DNA from 2 places in the Microbispora sp. KK1-11 genome. Region 2 is predicted to be linked to the other one. Evidence: riboswitches for the same ligand, from Rfam matches in the RefSeq annotation. Region 2 holds a riboswitch; the other holds the start of a gene.
The links. Region 2 has a riboswitch for S-adenosylmethionine ahead of thrC (threonine synthase). Riboswitches for the same ligand answer to the same signal wherever they lie in the genome.

Region 1: linked by a shared signal. The riboswitch ahead of FLW16_RS38840 (aminotransferase class V-fold PLP-dependent enzyme) and the one ahead of thrC (threonine synthase) in region 2 are both predicted to bind S-adenosylmethionine.

What each region holds. Positions count from the first base shown of each region.
Region 1 is NZ_VIRJ01000043.1:15,313-22,340, forward strand. It holds gene FLW16_RS38815 (Rossmann-like and DUF2520 domain-containing protein) at 1-827, opposite strand, end outside; gene FLW16_RS38820 (SAM-dependent methyltransferase) at 989-1,969, shown strand; gene FLW16_RS38825 (antibiotic biosynthesis monooxygenase) at 1,966-2,301, shown strand; gene FLW16_RS38830 (cytochrome P450) at 2,281-3,480, opposite strand; gene FLW16_RS38835 (pentapeptide repeat-containing protein) at 3,557-4,234, shown strand; SAM riboswitch class IV at 4,295-4,410, shown strand; gene FLW16_RS38840 (aminotransferase class V-fold PLP-dependent enzyme) at 4,461-5,732, shown strand; gene FLW16_RS38845 (helix-turn-helix domain-containing protein) at 5,776-6,123, opposite strand; gene FLW16_RS38850 (hypothetical protein) at 6,126-6,278, opposite strand; gene FLW16_RS38855 (NADH-quinone oxidoreductase subunit D) at 6,425-7,028, shown strand, end outside.
Region 2 is NZ_VIRJ01000026.1:14,338-21,365, reverse strand. It holds gene FLW16_RS30355 (AAA family ATPase) at 1-882, shown strand, start outside; gene FLW16_RS30350 (GNAT family N-acetyltransferase) at 879-1,307, shown strand; gene groL (chaperonin GroEL) at 1,386-3,008, opposite strand; gene FLW16_RS30340 (cold-shock protein) at 3,457-3,657, opposite strand; gene FLW16_RS30335 (MoaD/ThiS family protein) at 3,914-4,189, opposite strand; gene thrC (threonine synthase) at 4,235-5,518, opposite strand; SAM riboswitch class I at 5,512-5,651, opposite strand; gene FLW16_RS30325 (RNA polymerase sigma factor) at 5,748-6,299, opposite strand; gene FLW16_RS30320 (trehalose-6-phosphate synthase) at 6,403-7,028, shown strand, end outside.

The DNA of each region.
Region 1 (7,028 bases), on a different contig from region 2:
CCCGCCGCGAGCGCCCGGTCGGCGGTGAGCCTCGCGAGGGCGACGTACGCGTCCGCGGCCTCGGGGGCGGCCAGGATGAGCGCGTCGACGTGCTTGCGCACGGTGCCCGCGTCGCCGCGCACCACCGGCCCGGTGAGCCCGCTGATGCCGAGACGCAGCACGTTGTCGAGTGCCGCGCTCAGCAGGGGGCCGAGCATCCGGCCCGGATGCTCCACGCCGATCTTCGCGAGCAGTTCCTGCGACTCGGCGACGAGCGTCACCATGTGGTTCGCGGCACCGGCCAGGGCGGCGTGGTAGAGCGGCCGGTCCCGGTCGGCGATCCACACCGGCTCGCCGCCCATCTCGATCACCAGCGCCTCGGCCACCGGCCGCAGCAGGTCGGGCGCCGTGACGCCGAACGAGCAACCGTTGAGCCGGGTCAGGTCGTCGCTCCTGCCGGTGAACGTCATCACGGGGTGCAGCGCGAGCGGCAGCGCCCCCGCCTCGGCCGCGGGGTCGAGCACGCCCAGGCCGTACGCGCCGCTGGCGTGCACGAGCAGCTTGCCGCGCAGGTCGGCGCCGGTGGCGGCGAGGCCGGAGACGAGACCGGGCAGCACGTCGTCCGGCACGGTCAGCAGCACGAGCTCGGACCGGGCGATCACCTCGTCCGGCCTGCTGAGCGTCAGGCCGAGGCGGTCGGTGGCCCGCCGCGCCGACGCGTCGGACACGCCGCTTGCCGCCACCACCCGATGACCCGCGAGCATGAGCGCGGCTCCGAGCACGGAACCGACCCGTCCCGCGCCGAGCACTCCTACGGCGAGCCGCGCCGGGCGGTCACTTGTGTCCATGACGCCTCCCCTCGGTTCAGCGTAGCGGCGGCGCTCCCGCCGGCCCGGGCGTGGCCCAACGGTCCGATTTTGTCCCGTTTCTCACGGGCCTATGTTGAGCCATAAGTACGAAAGTGACTACTTTTCGTCACGGCCCCGGCGTGTCGGTAACCTAAAGCGCCGTGGAGGTCACCTGGCGGGAGGCCATGCGGCGGGCGCTCTACGGCGCGGAGGGCTTCTATCTGCGGGAGCGCCCCGACCGGCATTTCCGCACGTCGGTGCATGCCTCGCCGGTCTTCGCCGAGGCGGTGCTGCGCCTGCTCCTGCGGGTCGACGCCGCCCTCGGGCGGCCCGGCCCGGTCGATCTCGTGGACATGGGCAGCGGCAACGGCCTGCTGGCCGCCCGGGTGTCGGCCGCCGCGCCGCCGGACCTCGCGGAGCGGCTGCGGATCACCGCCGTCGACCTGTCCCCCCGGCCCGGCGATCTCGACCCGCGCGTCGCATGGGAGCCGGAGGCGCCGTACGGGATCAGCGGCCTGGTGATCGCCAACGAGTGGCTGGACAACGTGCCGCTCGACATCGCCGAGATGACGCCGGACGGCCCTCGCCTGGTGCTCGTGGACACCTCGACCGGCGAGGAACGGCTCGGGCCCGCTCCCGGCCCGGAGGACCTGGCCTGGCTTGAGCGCTGGTGGCCGCTGCGCGCACCGGGGGAACGCGCCGAGATCGGCCGCCCGCGCGACGAGGCGTGGGCCTCGTTGATCACGCGGCTGGCGCGCGGCACGGCGGTCGCCGTGGACTACGGCCATCTGGCCGGGCGACGACCCCCGCTCGGCACGGTCGCCGGATATCGCGACGGCTCGGTGGTGCCGCCGACGCCGGACGGGTCGTGCGACATCACCGCCCACGTCGCGCTGGACGCCTGCGCGGCGGCCGGCGAGCGGGCGGGCGCGGAGGCGACCACGCTCACCACGCAGCGGGAGGCGCTGCGGGACCTGGGGGTCACCGGCGCCCGCCCGCCGCTCTCACTGGCGTCCGCCGATCCCCTCGGGTACGTACGCGCGCTCGGCCGGGCCTCCCAGGAGGCGGAGCTGATCGACCCGGCCGGTCTCGGCGGCTTCGGCTGGCTCAGCCAGTCACGACATCGAGAGGAGAGATCTTGATCGCGAGAATCTGGCGCGCGAGCGCCACTCCGGAGGGCGCGGACGGCTACGAGCGGCATTTCACCGCGTCGGTCCTGCCCTCCCTGCGCGTCGTGGACGGGCACCGTGGCGCGTACCTGCTGCGGCGGGACGCCGCCGACGGGCGGGTGGAAATCCAGGTCATGACGCTGTGGGACTCGATGGACGCGATCCGCCGCTTCGCCGGGGACGACCCCGGCACGGCCGTCGTCGAGCCCGCGGCCCGGGCCGTCCTGCTCGGCTACGACACCACGGTCACCCACCACACCGTCACCCACCACACGGGCGGCGTGTCAGACGGTGACCTTCAGTGACTCCAGGCCGCGCATGATGTAGCTGGGCTTCCAGGCGGGCTCCTCGGCGAGCTCCAGCTTGGGCGCGAGCCGCAGCAGGGCGCCGAACGACTCCGCCATCTCGACCCGCGCGAGCGGCGCGCCGAGGCAGAAGTGGATGCCGGCGCCGAACGAGATGTGCGGGTTGTCCGCCCGGCCGATGTCGAGACGGTCGGGGTCGGCGAAGACCTCGGGGTCGCGGTTGGCCGAGCCGAACAGCAGCGCGATCTCCACGCCCCGGGGGATCGTCACCCCGCCGACCTCGATGTCCTCAAGCACCCACCGCTCGAACATCTGCGCCGGGGTGTCGTAGCGCAGCAGTTCCTCGACCGCCGTCGGCATCAGGCCGGGGTCGGCGCGCAGCCGCTCCAGCTCACCGGGGTTGCGGAAAAGCGCCCACCACCCGCTGCCGGTGGCGTTGACCGTGGCCTCGTGCCCGGCGTTGAGCAGCAGCACGCAGGTGCCGATCAGCTCGTCCTCGGTCAGCCGGTCGCCGTCGTCGACCACCTGGGCCAGCGCCGAGATCATGTCGTCGCCCGGCCGCTCCCTGCGTGCCCTGGCCAGCTCGCGCAGGTAGCCGGCGAACTCCGTCGCCGCGCGTACGGCCGTGTGCTGGACCTCCAGCGAGGGGCTCAGCTCATACATCCCGCAGATGTCGGCCGACCAGGGGCGCAGCAGGTGGCGGTCGGCCTCGGGCACGCCGAGCATCTCGGCGATCACGGTGACCGGCAGGGGCTCGGCCACCTCGGCCAGCAGGTCGCCGCCGCCGCGCTCGACCAGCCCCTCGGTCAGCTCGGTCGCGATCTTCCGTACGCGGGGGCGCAGCGACTCGACCATGCGCGGCGTGAACGCCTTGGACACCAGGCGGCGCAGTCGCGTGTGGACCGGCGGCTCGACGTCGAGCATCCCGGCCCGGATCACCCGCCAGAACGGTTCCTGGAACTCCGGCTCGGGCTCGCGGCCGAACGCCTCATGCGTCGCCACGTGCAGGTAGGACCGGCCGAGACGCCGGTCGCGCAGCAGCGCGTTCACATCCGCGTGGCGGGCGATCAGCCACTGCCCTGTCGGCTCGAAGAAGCTGACCGGATCGTTGTCGCGCAGGTCGCGGTAGGCGTCATAGGGGTACGCGATGAACTCGGCATTCCAGGGATCAAACTTCACAATGGACAACAATACGGATGAAAGGCCTCGCCTGGGAGTACGGGCGTGGGGGTCCGTCATGGCGTAGGTTGGGGCGATGCCGAAGCGCCGCGAACAGCATCGCAGGGAACCCCGCGAACTCGGCGAGTTGCCCTATGCCGATCACCTCGAACCGTTCGAGGGCCGGCTCGCTCGGGGCGGCGACTACGACACGGTCCTGTTCGACGGCCGGGAGTTCGAGGACGCCGAGGCGTCCAACTCCCGGTTCATGGAGTCGGCGTTCACCTCGGTGACGTTCGCCGGCGGCCGATATCGGCGCGCCCGGTTCTCCGACGTGTGGCTGAACGGCGTGCGCTGGGTGGGCGGCGACCTCACCGAGTCCGTCTGGGCGGATGCGGAGATCATCATGAGCGCCCCGGCCGGCACGGCGCTGCCCGGCGCCGAGATGAACCATGTGCTCTTCCATCGGTGCAAGCTCGACTCGGTCAACCTCCGCGCGGCCGACCTGCGGGAGGTCACGTTCGTCGAGTGCACGCTGCGCGACGTGGACTTCGCGGGCGCCACGCTGACCGGCGTCGCCTTCCCCGGCTCCACGCTGGAACGGGTGCGGTTCGACAAGGCGCGCATGTCCCGGGTCGACCTGCGCGGCGCCGTGTCGCTGGGCATCTCCGACGGCTACGACGCGCTGCGCGGCGCGACCATCAGCGGCGTCCAGCTGATGGAACTCGCGCCGATGTTCGCCCACATCCTGGGCGTGACGGTCGACAACGACTGACTTCGCATGGGTCGCCCGCACTTGCGGGCGGAGGGCGGTGTCGGGTTATAGTGCCGTCCAGGTCATGAGTGCCAGCGTCAAGCCCCGGCTTGCTGGCCGGCAACCCTCGCGCTCGCGGCGGGGTGCCCCGGGTGAGGACCGGGTCCGGCACGAGGTGTGCCGGGCAAGCGCGGGCTCCGACTTCCGATGCCATGGCCGGGGTCCCCAACCCCGAGGAGGCATGGCGTTGTCCGCACTCACCTTCGTCCAGCAGGCCGTCACCCGCATCTCCGAGCCCGTGCGCCTACCGGCTGTCGTGGGCGCCGGCCTGGAGGTGCCCGTCAGGGGCGGCAGGCTCGTGCCGTACGCGAACCTCGATTACGCGGCGAGCGCGCCCTGTCTCGAGCCGGTGAACGCCGCCGTCGCGGCGGCGCTGCCGGCCTACTCCAGCGTCCACCGGGGTGCGGGCTACGCCTCGCAGCTCACGACGGCCAGGTATGAGCAGGCCAGGCACACCGTGCGGGCCTTCGTCGGCGCCCGCCCCGGCGACGCGCTGATCTTCGTGCGCAACACGACCGACGCCACGAACCTGCTGGCCCGCAGCCTCCCCGAGGGCACCACCGTCGTCGTGTTCGAGACCGAGCACCACGCCTCGCTGCTGCCCTGGCCGAACGCCGTACGGCTCGCCCCGCCCGCCTTTCCCGGCGAGGCGATCAGGGCGGCCGACGAGGCGCTGGCCGCGGTCGAGGGCCCGGCCCTGCTCGTCGTGACCGCCGCCTCCAACGTGACGGGCGAGCTGTGGCCGATCGCCGGGCTGGCCCACATCGCCCACCGGCACGGCGCACGGATCGCCGTGGACGCCGCCCAGCTCGTCCCCCACCGCGAGCTCAACCTCGCCGCGCTCGACCTCGACTACGTGGCCTTCTCCGGGCACAAGCTCTACGCCCCGTTCGGCGCCGGGGTGCTCGTGGGCCGCCCCGACTGGCTCGCCGACGCCGATCCGTACCTGCGCGGCGGCGGAGCCGTACAGGCGGTGGGCGAGACCACCGAGTGGAGCGACGACCCCGAGACGCGGCACGAGGCGGGCACCCCAAACGTGCTCGGCGCGATCGCGCTCGCCGCCGCCTGCGACGCGCTGACCGCGACCGGCTGGACCGCGCTGGTGCGGGAGGAGGAGCGGCTGCTCGCCCGCCTGCGCGCCGGGCTCGCCACGATCCCCGGCGTACGCGAGCTGTCGCTGTGGGGCCAGGACCACCCGCGCGTCGGCATCGTGTCGTTCACCGTCGAGGGCCGTACGGCCCGCGAGGTCGCCGAGACGCTGTCGTCCGAATGGGGCATCGGCGTCAGGGACGGCAAGTTCTGCGCCCATCCGTTCGTCCGCCACCTCCTCGGCGGCGGGGAGGACGGCGGCTGCGCGGACGGCACGTTCAGCGCCGTACGCGCCTCGGTCGGCATCGGCACGACCACCGAACACGTCGACCGCCTCGTCGAGGCCCTACGCGAAATCGCCACCGCCTGAAGACGGAAGGTCAGCCTGGGGGTCTCGTCCAAGAGGTCCCCGATCAAGCGGCATCCGTCGACTTCTCGCTGACCGGCAAGCGCAGCGTCCGATCGCCGAAGTCGACGACCAGGTCCAAGCGGGCCCCGAGCGCCTCTACATAGCGAGCGATGACGTCGAGGGATGTGACCTCTCCATGCTCGATCTGTGAGACCCGGGCAACGCTCAGACCCATGACAGCCGCGACGTCCCTCTGGCCGAGCCCAAGTTGCTTTCGTGCCTCGGCGAGCTGATGACCGCGCGCCTCGGCAAGAAGCTTCCTGGCGCCCTGCTCGATCACGGAAGGGGAGACGCCGGCCTCGTGCACTTCCCGCTCGAGGTCGGCCCAATCCCCCGGCGCCCTCTTCGGCATGATCACTCCTCTTCGTCGCTGGTGTAGTCGAGGCCTACCAACGTCGGCCCTTCCTCCCGCAGAGCGGCGACGGCCTGAGCAACCTGGATCGCCGAGTCGAGATCCTCCTTGAGCAGCGTCCTGAACCAGGCGGCGTACTCATCTGTGACCTTCACCGTCCACCCAAGAGTGCCCTCCCGAAATCAAGGCTAGCCTTAAGTCGGACAGCAGGCTACTGCCGTCGGCATGGGACCGTGGTCGAGTTCGTCTGATGCCTTCGCCGTCTTCGCTCCCACGTGATGAGCGTGAAAGCATGGAGGGCATGACGACCGAGCAGGAGGGCGGGCGCACCGAACGCATCGTGGGGATCGGCGCGGGAGCCGACGCCGTGCAGGCGAGGGAGCTGGCCACCGAGGACATGATCCTCAACATCGGCCCGCAGCACCCCTCCACCCACGGCGTGCTGCGGCTGCGACTCGTCCTCGACGGCGAGCGCATCACGGCCGCCGAGCCGATCGTCGGCTACATGCACCGCGGCGCGGAGAAGCTGTTCGAGGTGCGCGACTACCGGCAGATCATCGTGCTCGCCAACCGGCACGACTGGCTGTCGGCGTTCGCCAACGAGCTGGGCGTGGTGCTCGCGGTCGAGCGCATGCTGGGCATGCAGCCCCCGCCCAGGGCGGTGTGGGCCAGGACGCTGCTGGCCGAGCTCAACCGCGTGCTCAGCCACCTGATGTTCCTCGGCAGCTATCCCCTGGAGCTCGGCGCGATCACGCCGGTCTTCTACGCCTTCCGCGAGCGGGAGACCCTGCAGCACGTCATGGAGGAGATCTCCGGCGGCCGCATGCACTACATGTTCAACCGGGTGGGCGGGCTGAAGGAGGAGCTGCCCCTGGGCTGGCTCGACCGCGTCACCGCCGCCGTCG
Region 2 (7,028 bases):
TGGCCGAAGCTCACCCCCGAACAGGTGCTGTTCCGGTTGCTGTCGGACCCCGAGTTCCTGACCAGGGCGGCCCGGTCGGACCTCTCGCCGGAGGAGCAGCAGCTCATCGTGTGGCGCAAGCCGTACAAGTCGCACCGGTCGGCCAAGTGGACGGCCGCCGACGCGGCGCTGCTGGACGAACTCGGCGACCTGATCGAGCGGACGCCGTCACAGGGACACCTGGTGGTGGACGAGGCGCAGGACCTTTCGGCGATGCAGTTGCGCGCGCTCGGACGCCGCTGCCGCACCGGTTCCGCGACCGTGCTCGGCGACCTCGCCCAGGGCACCACGCCCTGGTCGGCGCGTTCCTGGAAGACCGTGCTCGACCACCTCGGCCAGCCCTCGGGCGAGGTCACCGAGCTCACGCTCGGCTTCCGCGTGCCCCGCGAGGTCCTCGACTTCGCCGCGCGGCTGCTGCCCTCCGTCGCGCCGGAGCTCGCCCCGCCGCGCTCGCTGCGTCCCGGCGCCGGCTCCCTGTCCGTACGCCGCGAGAGCGACGTCGCCGCCGCCCTCCCCGAGGCCGTACGGCAGGCCCTCGCGCAGGAGGGCTCCATCGGGGTCATCGCGGCGGACTCCGGCCTTCCCGCGCTCTCCGCGGCCCTGGAGGCCGCCGAGGTGCCGCACACGGTGCTCGGCCCCGACTCGACGGGCGACGACCGGGTGCTGCTGGTGCCGGCGACGCTCGCCAAGGGCCTGGAGTACGACCACGTGATCGTCGCCGAGCCTGCCGCGATCGCGGAGGCCGAGGAGCGCGGCCTCGCCCGCCTCTACGTGGTCCTCACCCGGGCGGTAACGTCACTGACCGTCCTGCACACCCGCGACCTTCCCGAGGAGCTGCGATGACCTCGCCCGGCGTACACGTCCGCCACGGAGCGCTCGGCGACGTCCCGGCCGTGCTGCGGTTCTGGCTGGAGGCCGCGGAGAACACCGACAGGCACGACGACGCCGGCAAGGTCGTGGCCCTGATCGAGCGCGATCCCGAGGCGCTGCTCGTCGCCGAGATCGACGGCCGCATGGTCGGCACGCTCATCGCCGGGTGGGACGGCTGGCGCGCCCACCTCTACCGGCTCGCCGTGGACCCCGCCCACCGGCGCATGGGCATCGGATCGCTGCTGATCCGGGCCGCCGAGGAGCGGTTCCGGAAGTTCGGCGCGTTCCGTGCCGACGCGATGGTCCTGCACGACAACGCCCTGGCCCACCACGCCTGGACTGCCGCGGGATACGCGATGCAGACCGACTGCGCCCGCTGGGTCAGGCGCCTCACCTGAGCCTGGGGCGCACAAAGGAAAGGGCGGCTCCCCCGAGGGGGGAACCGCCCTTCCGTTGAGACGAAGCAGGCAGATGGATCAGAAGTCCATGTCGCCGCCGCCGGGCATGGCGGGGGCCTTCTCCTTCTCGGGCTTCTCGGCGATGACGGCCTCGGTGGTCAGGAACAGCGCCGCGATGGACGCCGCGTTCTGCAGCGCCGAGCGGGTGACCTTGGCCGGGTCGATGATGCCGGACTCGAACATGTTGACGTACTCGCCGGTCGCGGCGTTGAGGCCCTCACCAGCCGGGAGGTTGCGGACCTTCTCCACCACGACGCCGCCCTCGAGGCCGGCGTTGACGGCGATCTGCTTCAGCGGCTCCTCGAGAGCCTTGCGGACGATCGCGGCACCGGTGGCCTCGTCGCCGTTGACCTCGAGCTTGTCGAACGCGTTGGCGCCGGCCTGCAGCAGGGCCACGCCACCACCGGGGACGATGCCCTCCTCGACCGCGGCCTTCGCGTTGCGGACGGCGTCCTCGATGCGGTGCTTGCGCTCCTTGAGCTCGACCTCGGTGGCCGCGCCGGCCTTGATGACGGCGACGCCGCCGGCCAGCTTGGCGAGGCGCTCCTGGAGCTTCTCGCGGTCGTAGTCGGAGTCGGTGCGCTCGATCTCGGCGCGGATCTCGTTGACCCGGCCGGCGATCTGCTCGGCGTCACCGGCGCCGTCGACGATCGTGGTCTCGTCCTTGGTGACGACGACCTTGCGGGCGCGGCCGAGCAGGTCGAGGGTGGCGTTCTCGAGCTTGAGGCCGACCTCCTCGGAGATGACCTGGCCACCGGTGAGGATGGCGATGTCGCCCAGCATGGCCTTGCGGCGGTCGCCGAAGCCCGGAGCCTTGACGGCCACGGACTTGAACAGGCCGCGGATCTTGTTGACGACCAGGGTGGCCAGGGCCTCGCCCTCGACGTCCTCGGCGATGATGACCAGCGGCTTGCCGGACTGCACGACCTTGTCGAGCAGCGGCAGCAGGTCCTTGTTGGCCGAGACCTTGGAGTTGACGATCAGGATGTACGGGTCCTCGAAGACCGCCTCCATGCGCTCCGGGTCGGTCACGAAGTAGCCGGACACGTAGCCCTTGTCGAAGCGCATGCCCTCGGTGAGCTCCAGCTCCAGGCCGAAGGTGTTGCTCTCCTCGACGGTGATGACGCCTTCCTTGCCCACCTTGTCCATCGCCTCGGCGATGAGGGCGCCGATCTCGGTGTCGGCGGCGGAGATGGAGGCGGTGGAGGCGATCTGCTCCTTGGTCTCCACGTCCTTGGCGAGCTTCGACAGCTCCTCGCTGACGCGCTCGACAGCGGCCTCGATGCCCTTCTTCAGCGCCATCGGGTTGGCGCCGGCGGCCACGTTGCGCAGACCCTCGCGGACCAGCGCCTGAGCGAGCACGGTAGCCGTCGTGGTGCCGTCACCGGCGACGTCGTCGGTCTTCTTCGCGACTTCCTTGACGAGCTCGGCGCCGATCTTCTCCCACGGGTCCTCGAGCTCGATCTCCTTGGCGATCGAGACACCGTCGTTGGTGATCGTGGGGGCGCCCCACTTCTTCTCCAGCACGACGTTGCGGCCCTTGGGGCCGAGGGTCACCTTCACGGCGTCGGCGAGCTGGTTCATACCGCGCTCGAGACCGCGCCGGGCGTCCTCGTCAAACGCGATCATCTTGGCTGCCATTAGGCTAGACCTCCCAGTAGCAGGGTGTCTTCAACGGACCGAGCCGACGCCCGCGACGGCGCGGACCCGCTATCCCTGCGCGGGCCCCATCGCCCCGATCCCGGTTGTTGTCACTCTCGACCTCAGAGTGCCAAACAAGTATTTAGCACTCTACCCCTGCGAGTGCAAGCGGAAGCCATGCTGACCAGCTTGGACGTTATGTCCAGATCAGCGAGCCGACGGCGCAGCGGGGAGACACCGAGCGAGCCCGAGGGGCGCGCCGCCGGTCTGGACTGAGGAACGCGCGGAGCGAGGGACGAGCGACTCCGAGCGACGAAGGCCGCGCTCCCGGCGCGCCTCCGGCACGACCGGCGGATATCAGCGCCGCGATGGCGAAGCGGGCGACACGGCAAGCGAAAGGCCCGGCACGCGGATCCGCGTGCCGGGCCTTCCAAGGTCGATGACGGGATCAGACGGCCCGTACGGCTTCCGCCTGCGGGCCCTTCTGACCCTGCGTGATGTCGAACTCAACCCGCTGACCCTGCTCGAGGGCCTTGTAGCCGTCCATCATGATTGCCGAGTAATGGACGAACACGTCCTTACCACCGTCTACCGCGATGAAGCCGTAGCCCTTGTCCGCGTTAAACCATTTGACGGTGCCCTGCGCCACTTCCGACTCCTCTTGCTGGGCTGGGGACCACACCCAAGAAGCCCCCGGTTTTGTCGATCGTCCTCGACCATACCCGTGTCAAGGCGTAGGACAACAGAGTCAATCCGCAAACTACTACTTGGCGTTCGCTCAAAGCGGGATCGAAGAATATTCACTTTGCTGTTGAATAGTTGAGAGCTACACCATTTGCCATGGCATCGCATGACTTCTTGGACGATAGAAGTGCATGTCAGATGCTCGGCCCCGGCGCGGCGGCTCAGCCTCCGGCGACGGCGGGGATGACCGAAATCTGCACCCCGTCCGGCGTGGCGGTGTCCAGACCGTCGGCGAATCGGACGTCCTCTTCCCCGACGTAGACGTTGACAAAACGCCGGATCTTACCCGTCTCGTCCAGGATGCGTCCGCCGATGCCGGGGTAGTCCGCGTCCAGCTTCTGCAGGACCTCGCGGAGCGTTCCCCCCTCACCGCTCACCTCCGCGGCTCCGTTGGTGTACGTCCGGAGAATCGTCGGAATCCGCACGGAAACGCTCATTGTTCGCTCGCTTTCGTTACTGCCGATGGGCCTTTTGAAACGCTTTCAGTTGGCGAATGCCGCACGGAAGGCGTCGAGAGAGGGACGGATGACGGCGGCGGGACGGGCGTGCTCGGCCACCGCGTCGAGGGTCTTGAGCCCGTCACCGGTGTTGAGCACCACGGTCTCGGCGTCGGGGTCGAGGCGGCCCTCGCGCACCAGCTTGCGCAGCACGCCGACCGTGACGCCGCCCGCGGTCTCGGCGAAGACGCCCTCCGTCCTGGCCAGCAGGCGGATCGCGTCGACCACTTCCTGGTCGTTCACGTCCTCCACCGCGCCGCCCGTCCGCCGCGCGATGTCGAGCACGTACGGCCCGTCCGCCGGGTTGCCGATGGCGAGGGACTTGGCGATGGTGTCGGGCCGCACCGGCTGCACCACGTCCTGCCCGGCCTTGAACGCCTGCGAGACCGGCGAGCAGCCCTCGGCCTGCGCCCCGAAGATCCGGTAGGGCCGCTCCTCGACCAGCCCCAGCTTGATCAGCTCACGGAAGCCCTTGTCGATCTTCGTGAGCTGCGAGCCGGAGGCCACCGGAATGACGATCTGGTCGGGCAGCCGCCAGCCGAGCTGCTCGGCGATCTCGTACGCCAGCGTCTTCGAGCCCTCGGCGTAGAAGGGCCGGAGGTTGACGTTGACGAAGCCCCACTTCTCGCCCAGCTCATCACCGATGAGCTCGGAGCAGAAGCGGTTGACCTCGTCGTAGTTGCCGTCGATGGCGACCAGGCGGCCGCCGTACACGGCGGCCATGGTCACCTTGGCCGGCTCCAGGTCGGCGGGGATGAACACGCAGGAGTCCAGCCCGGCCCGGGCGGCGGCCGCGCTCACCGCGCCGGCCAGGTTGCCGGTGGAGGAGCACGACAGGGTGTGGAAGCCGAAGTTGCGCGCGGCCTCCAGCGCGATCGCGACGACCCGGTCCTTGAAGGAGTGGGTCGGGTTGCCCGAGTCGTCCTTGACGTGCAGCGACCGCAGGCCCAGCTCGGCCGCCAGCCTGTCGGCCTTCACGAGCTTGGTCCAGCCGGGCTGGAGGTTGGGCTTGGCCGCCGCGCCGGCGGGAACGGGGAGCAGGGAGCGGTACCGCCAGATGTTCGCCGGACCGGACTCGATGTCCTCCCGGCGAACCTCGCCGAAGTCGTACGCCACCTCAAGGGGGCCGAAACACTCCGTACAGGCGAAGATCGGGCCGAGGTCATAGAGAGCGCCGCATTCGCGACACGAAAGACCGGTGGCGGGGCCGAACTCGACGGTGTTCGCGGCAGTGCTGGTGTGCGCCATGAAGCGAGGCCTTTCCCTCATCTTCGCTCGCGACCACCTTGGCCGCGAGCCGGAATTGGCACCTGTCCCGGCCGGGCCTCGTGGGCACGAGTTCGACACCGGGGAGGTTGCCGGGGCTTCGCAGGGCCGGTCCCTCCACCCCTCTGGATGAGCATGTTCAGTTGTAGGACCTTCCGGGAAAGGTCCCTAGCACTGTACCCCGGCGTCCCCGGTGTCCGTTCCGGCGTCTCACATAGCGAGACGATCTGTATCAGCCGTACGCCTCACCGAGGGCACTCTGCACGTACTTGCGCGCCTGGTGGATACGGGACTTGACCGTCCCGAGGGGGATCTTCAGCTGGTCGGCGACCTCCGCGTAGTCGAGCTGGCAGATGTCGCGCAGCACGAGCGCCTGAGCCAGGTCGGGCCGCTCGGTCTCGAGCGCCTCCATCGCGTCGAGCAGGTCGAGCCGCGACCCCGCGATGACGCTCACCCGCCGGGGATCGGGCCGCTGCTCGGGCAGCTCCTCCGCCTGCTCCGACGAGCGCCGCTTCAGCGAGCGGTAGGTGGTCCTGGCGCAGTTCACGGTCACGATGTGCAGCCAGGTGCTGAACTTGGCCCGCCCCTCGAACCTCGCGATGTTGCGCGCCACGGCGAGCAGCGTGTCCTGCGCGGCCTCCTCGGCGTCCTGCCGATACGGTAGAAGCCGCTCACAGTGCCGCAGGACGTCGGGCTCGATGCGCCGCAGCAGTTCACCGAGCGCGCGATGGTCCCCCTGGGCAGCCGATCGGGCCAGGTCCTCGGTCGTGTCGTCCAGTGCCATGCCGTATTCAGCCCTCCCGCGATCGGTTGACATCCTATTGACGGAGGTCGGCTTTTATTAATCTTCCGGCATGCGCGCCCGCTCTGATCGAGGGAACCCCAAGATGAGCAGCACCGTTCTGATCGCGTCCAACCGGGGCCCCGTGTCCTTCACGCTGTCGGACGACGGCGGCCTGACCATGCGCAGGGGCGGGGGCGGGCTCGTCTCCGGCCTGTCCGAGGTGGTCAAAGACACCGACGTCCTGTGGGTCTGCGCGGCGCTGTCGGACGGCGACAGGGGCGCGGTGCGCCAGGCGCCGGGCGGGCGGCTCGACCGGGCCTTCGAGACGGGGCCCATCCGCATGCTGGACATCCCGCCCGCGGTCTTCCACCGCGCCTACAACGCCGTCGCCAACTCGACCCTCTGGTTCGTCAACCACCTGCTTTACAACACGCCCTTCGCCCCCGAGTTCGGCACGCGGTTCCGGCGGGAGTGGGAGTCGTACCGCACGTACAACGGCGCCTTCGCGCTCGCCCTGGCCGAGGAGGCGGCCCACAGGGCGCGCGTCATGGTGCAGGACTACCACCTGACGCTGACCCCGGCGATGCTCCGGGTCGAGCGGCCCGACCTGCGCATCGCCCACTTCTCGCACACGCCCTGGGCGCCGCCGGAATACTTCGCGCTGCTGCCCGAGGACGTCGTGGCGGAGGTGCTGACCGGCATCCTCGGCGCCGACCACGCCGGATTCCT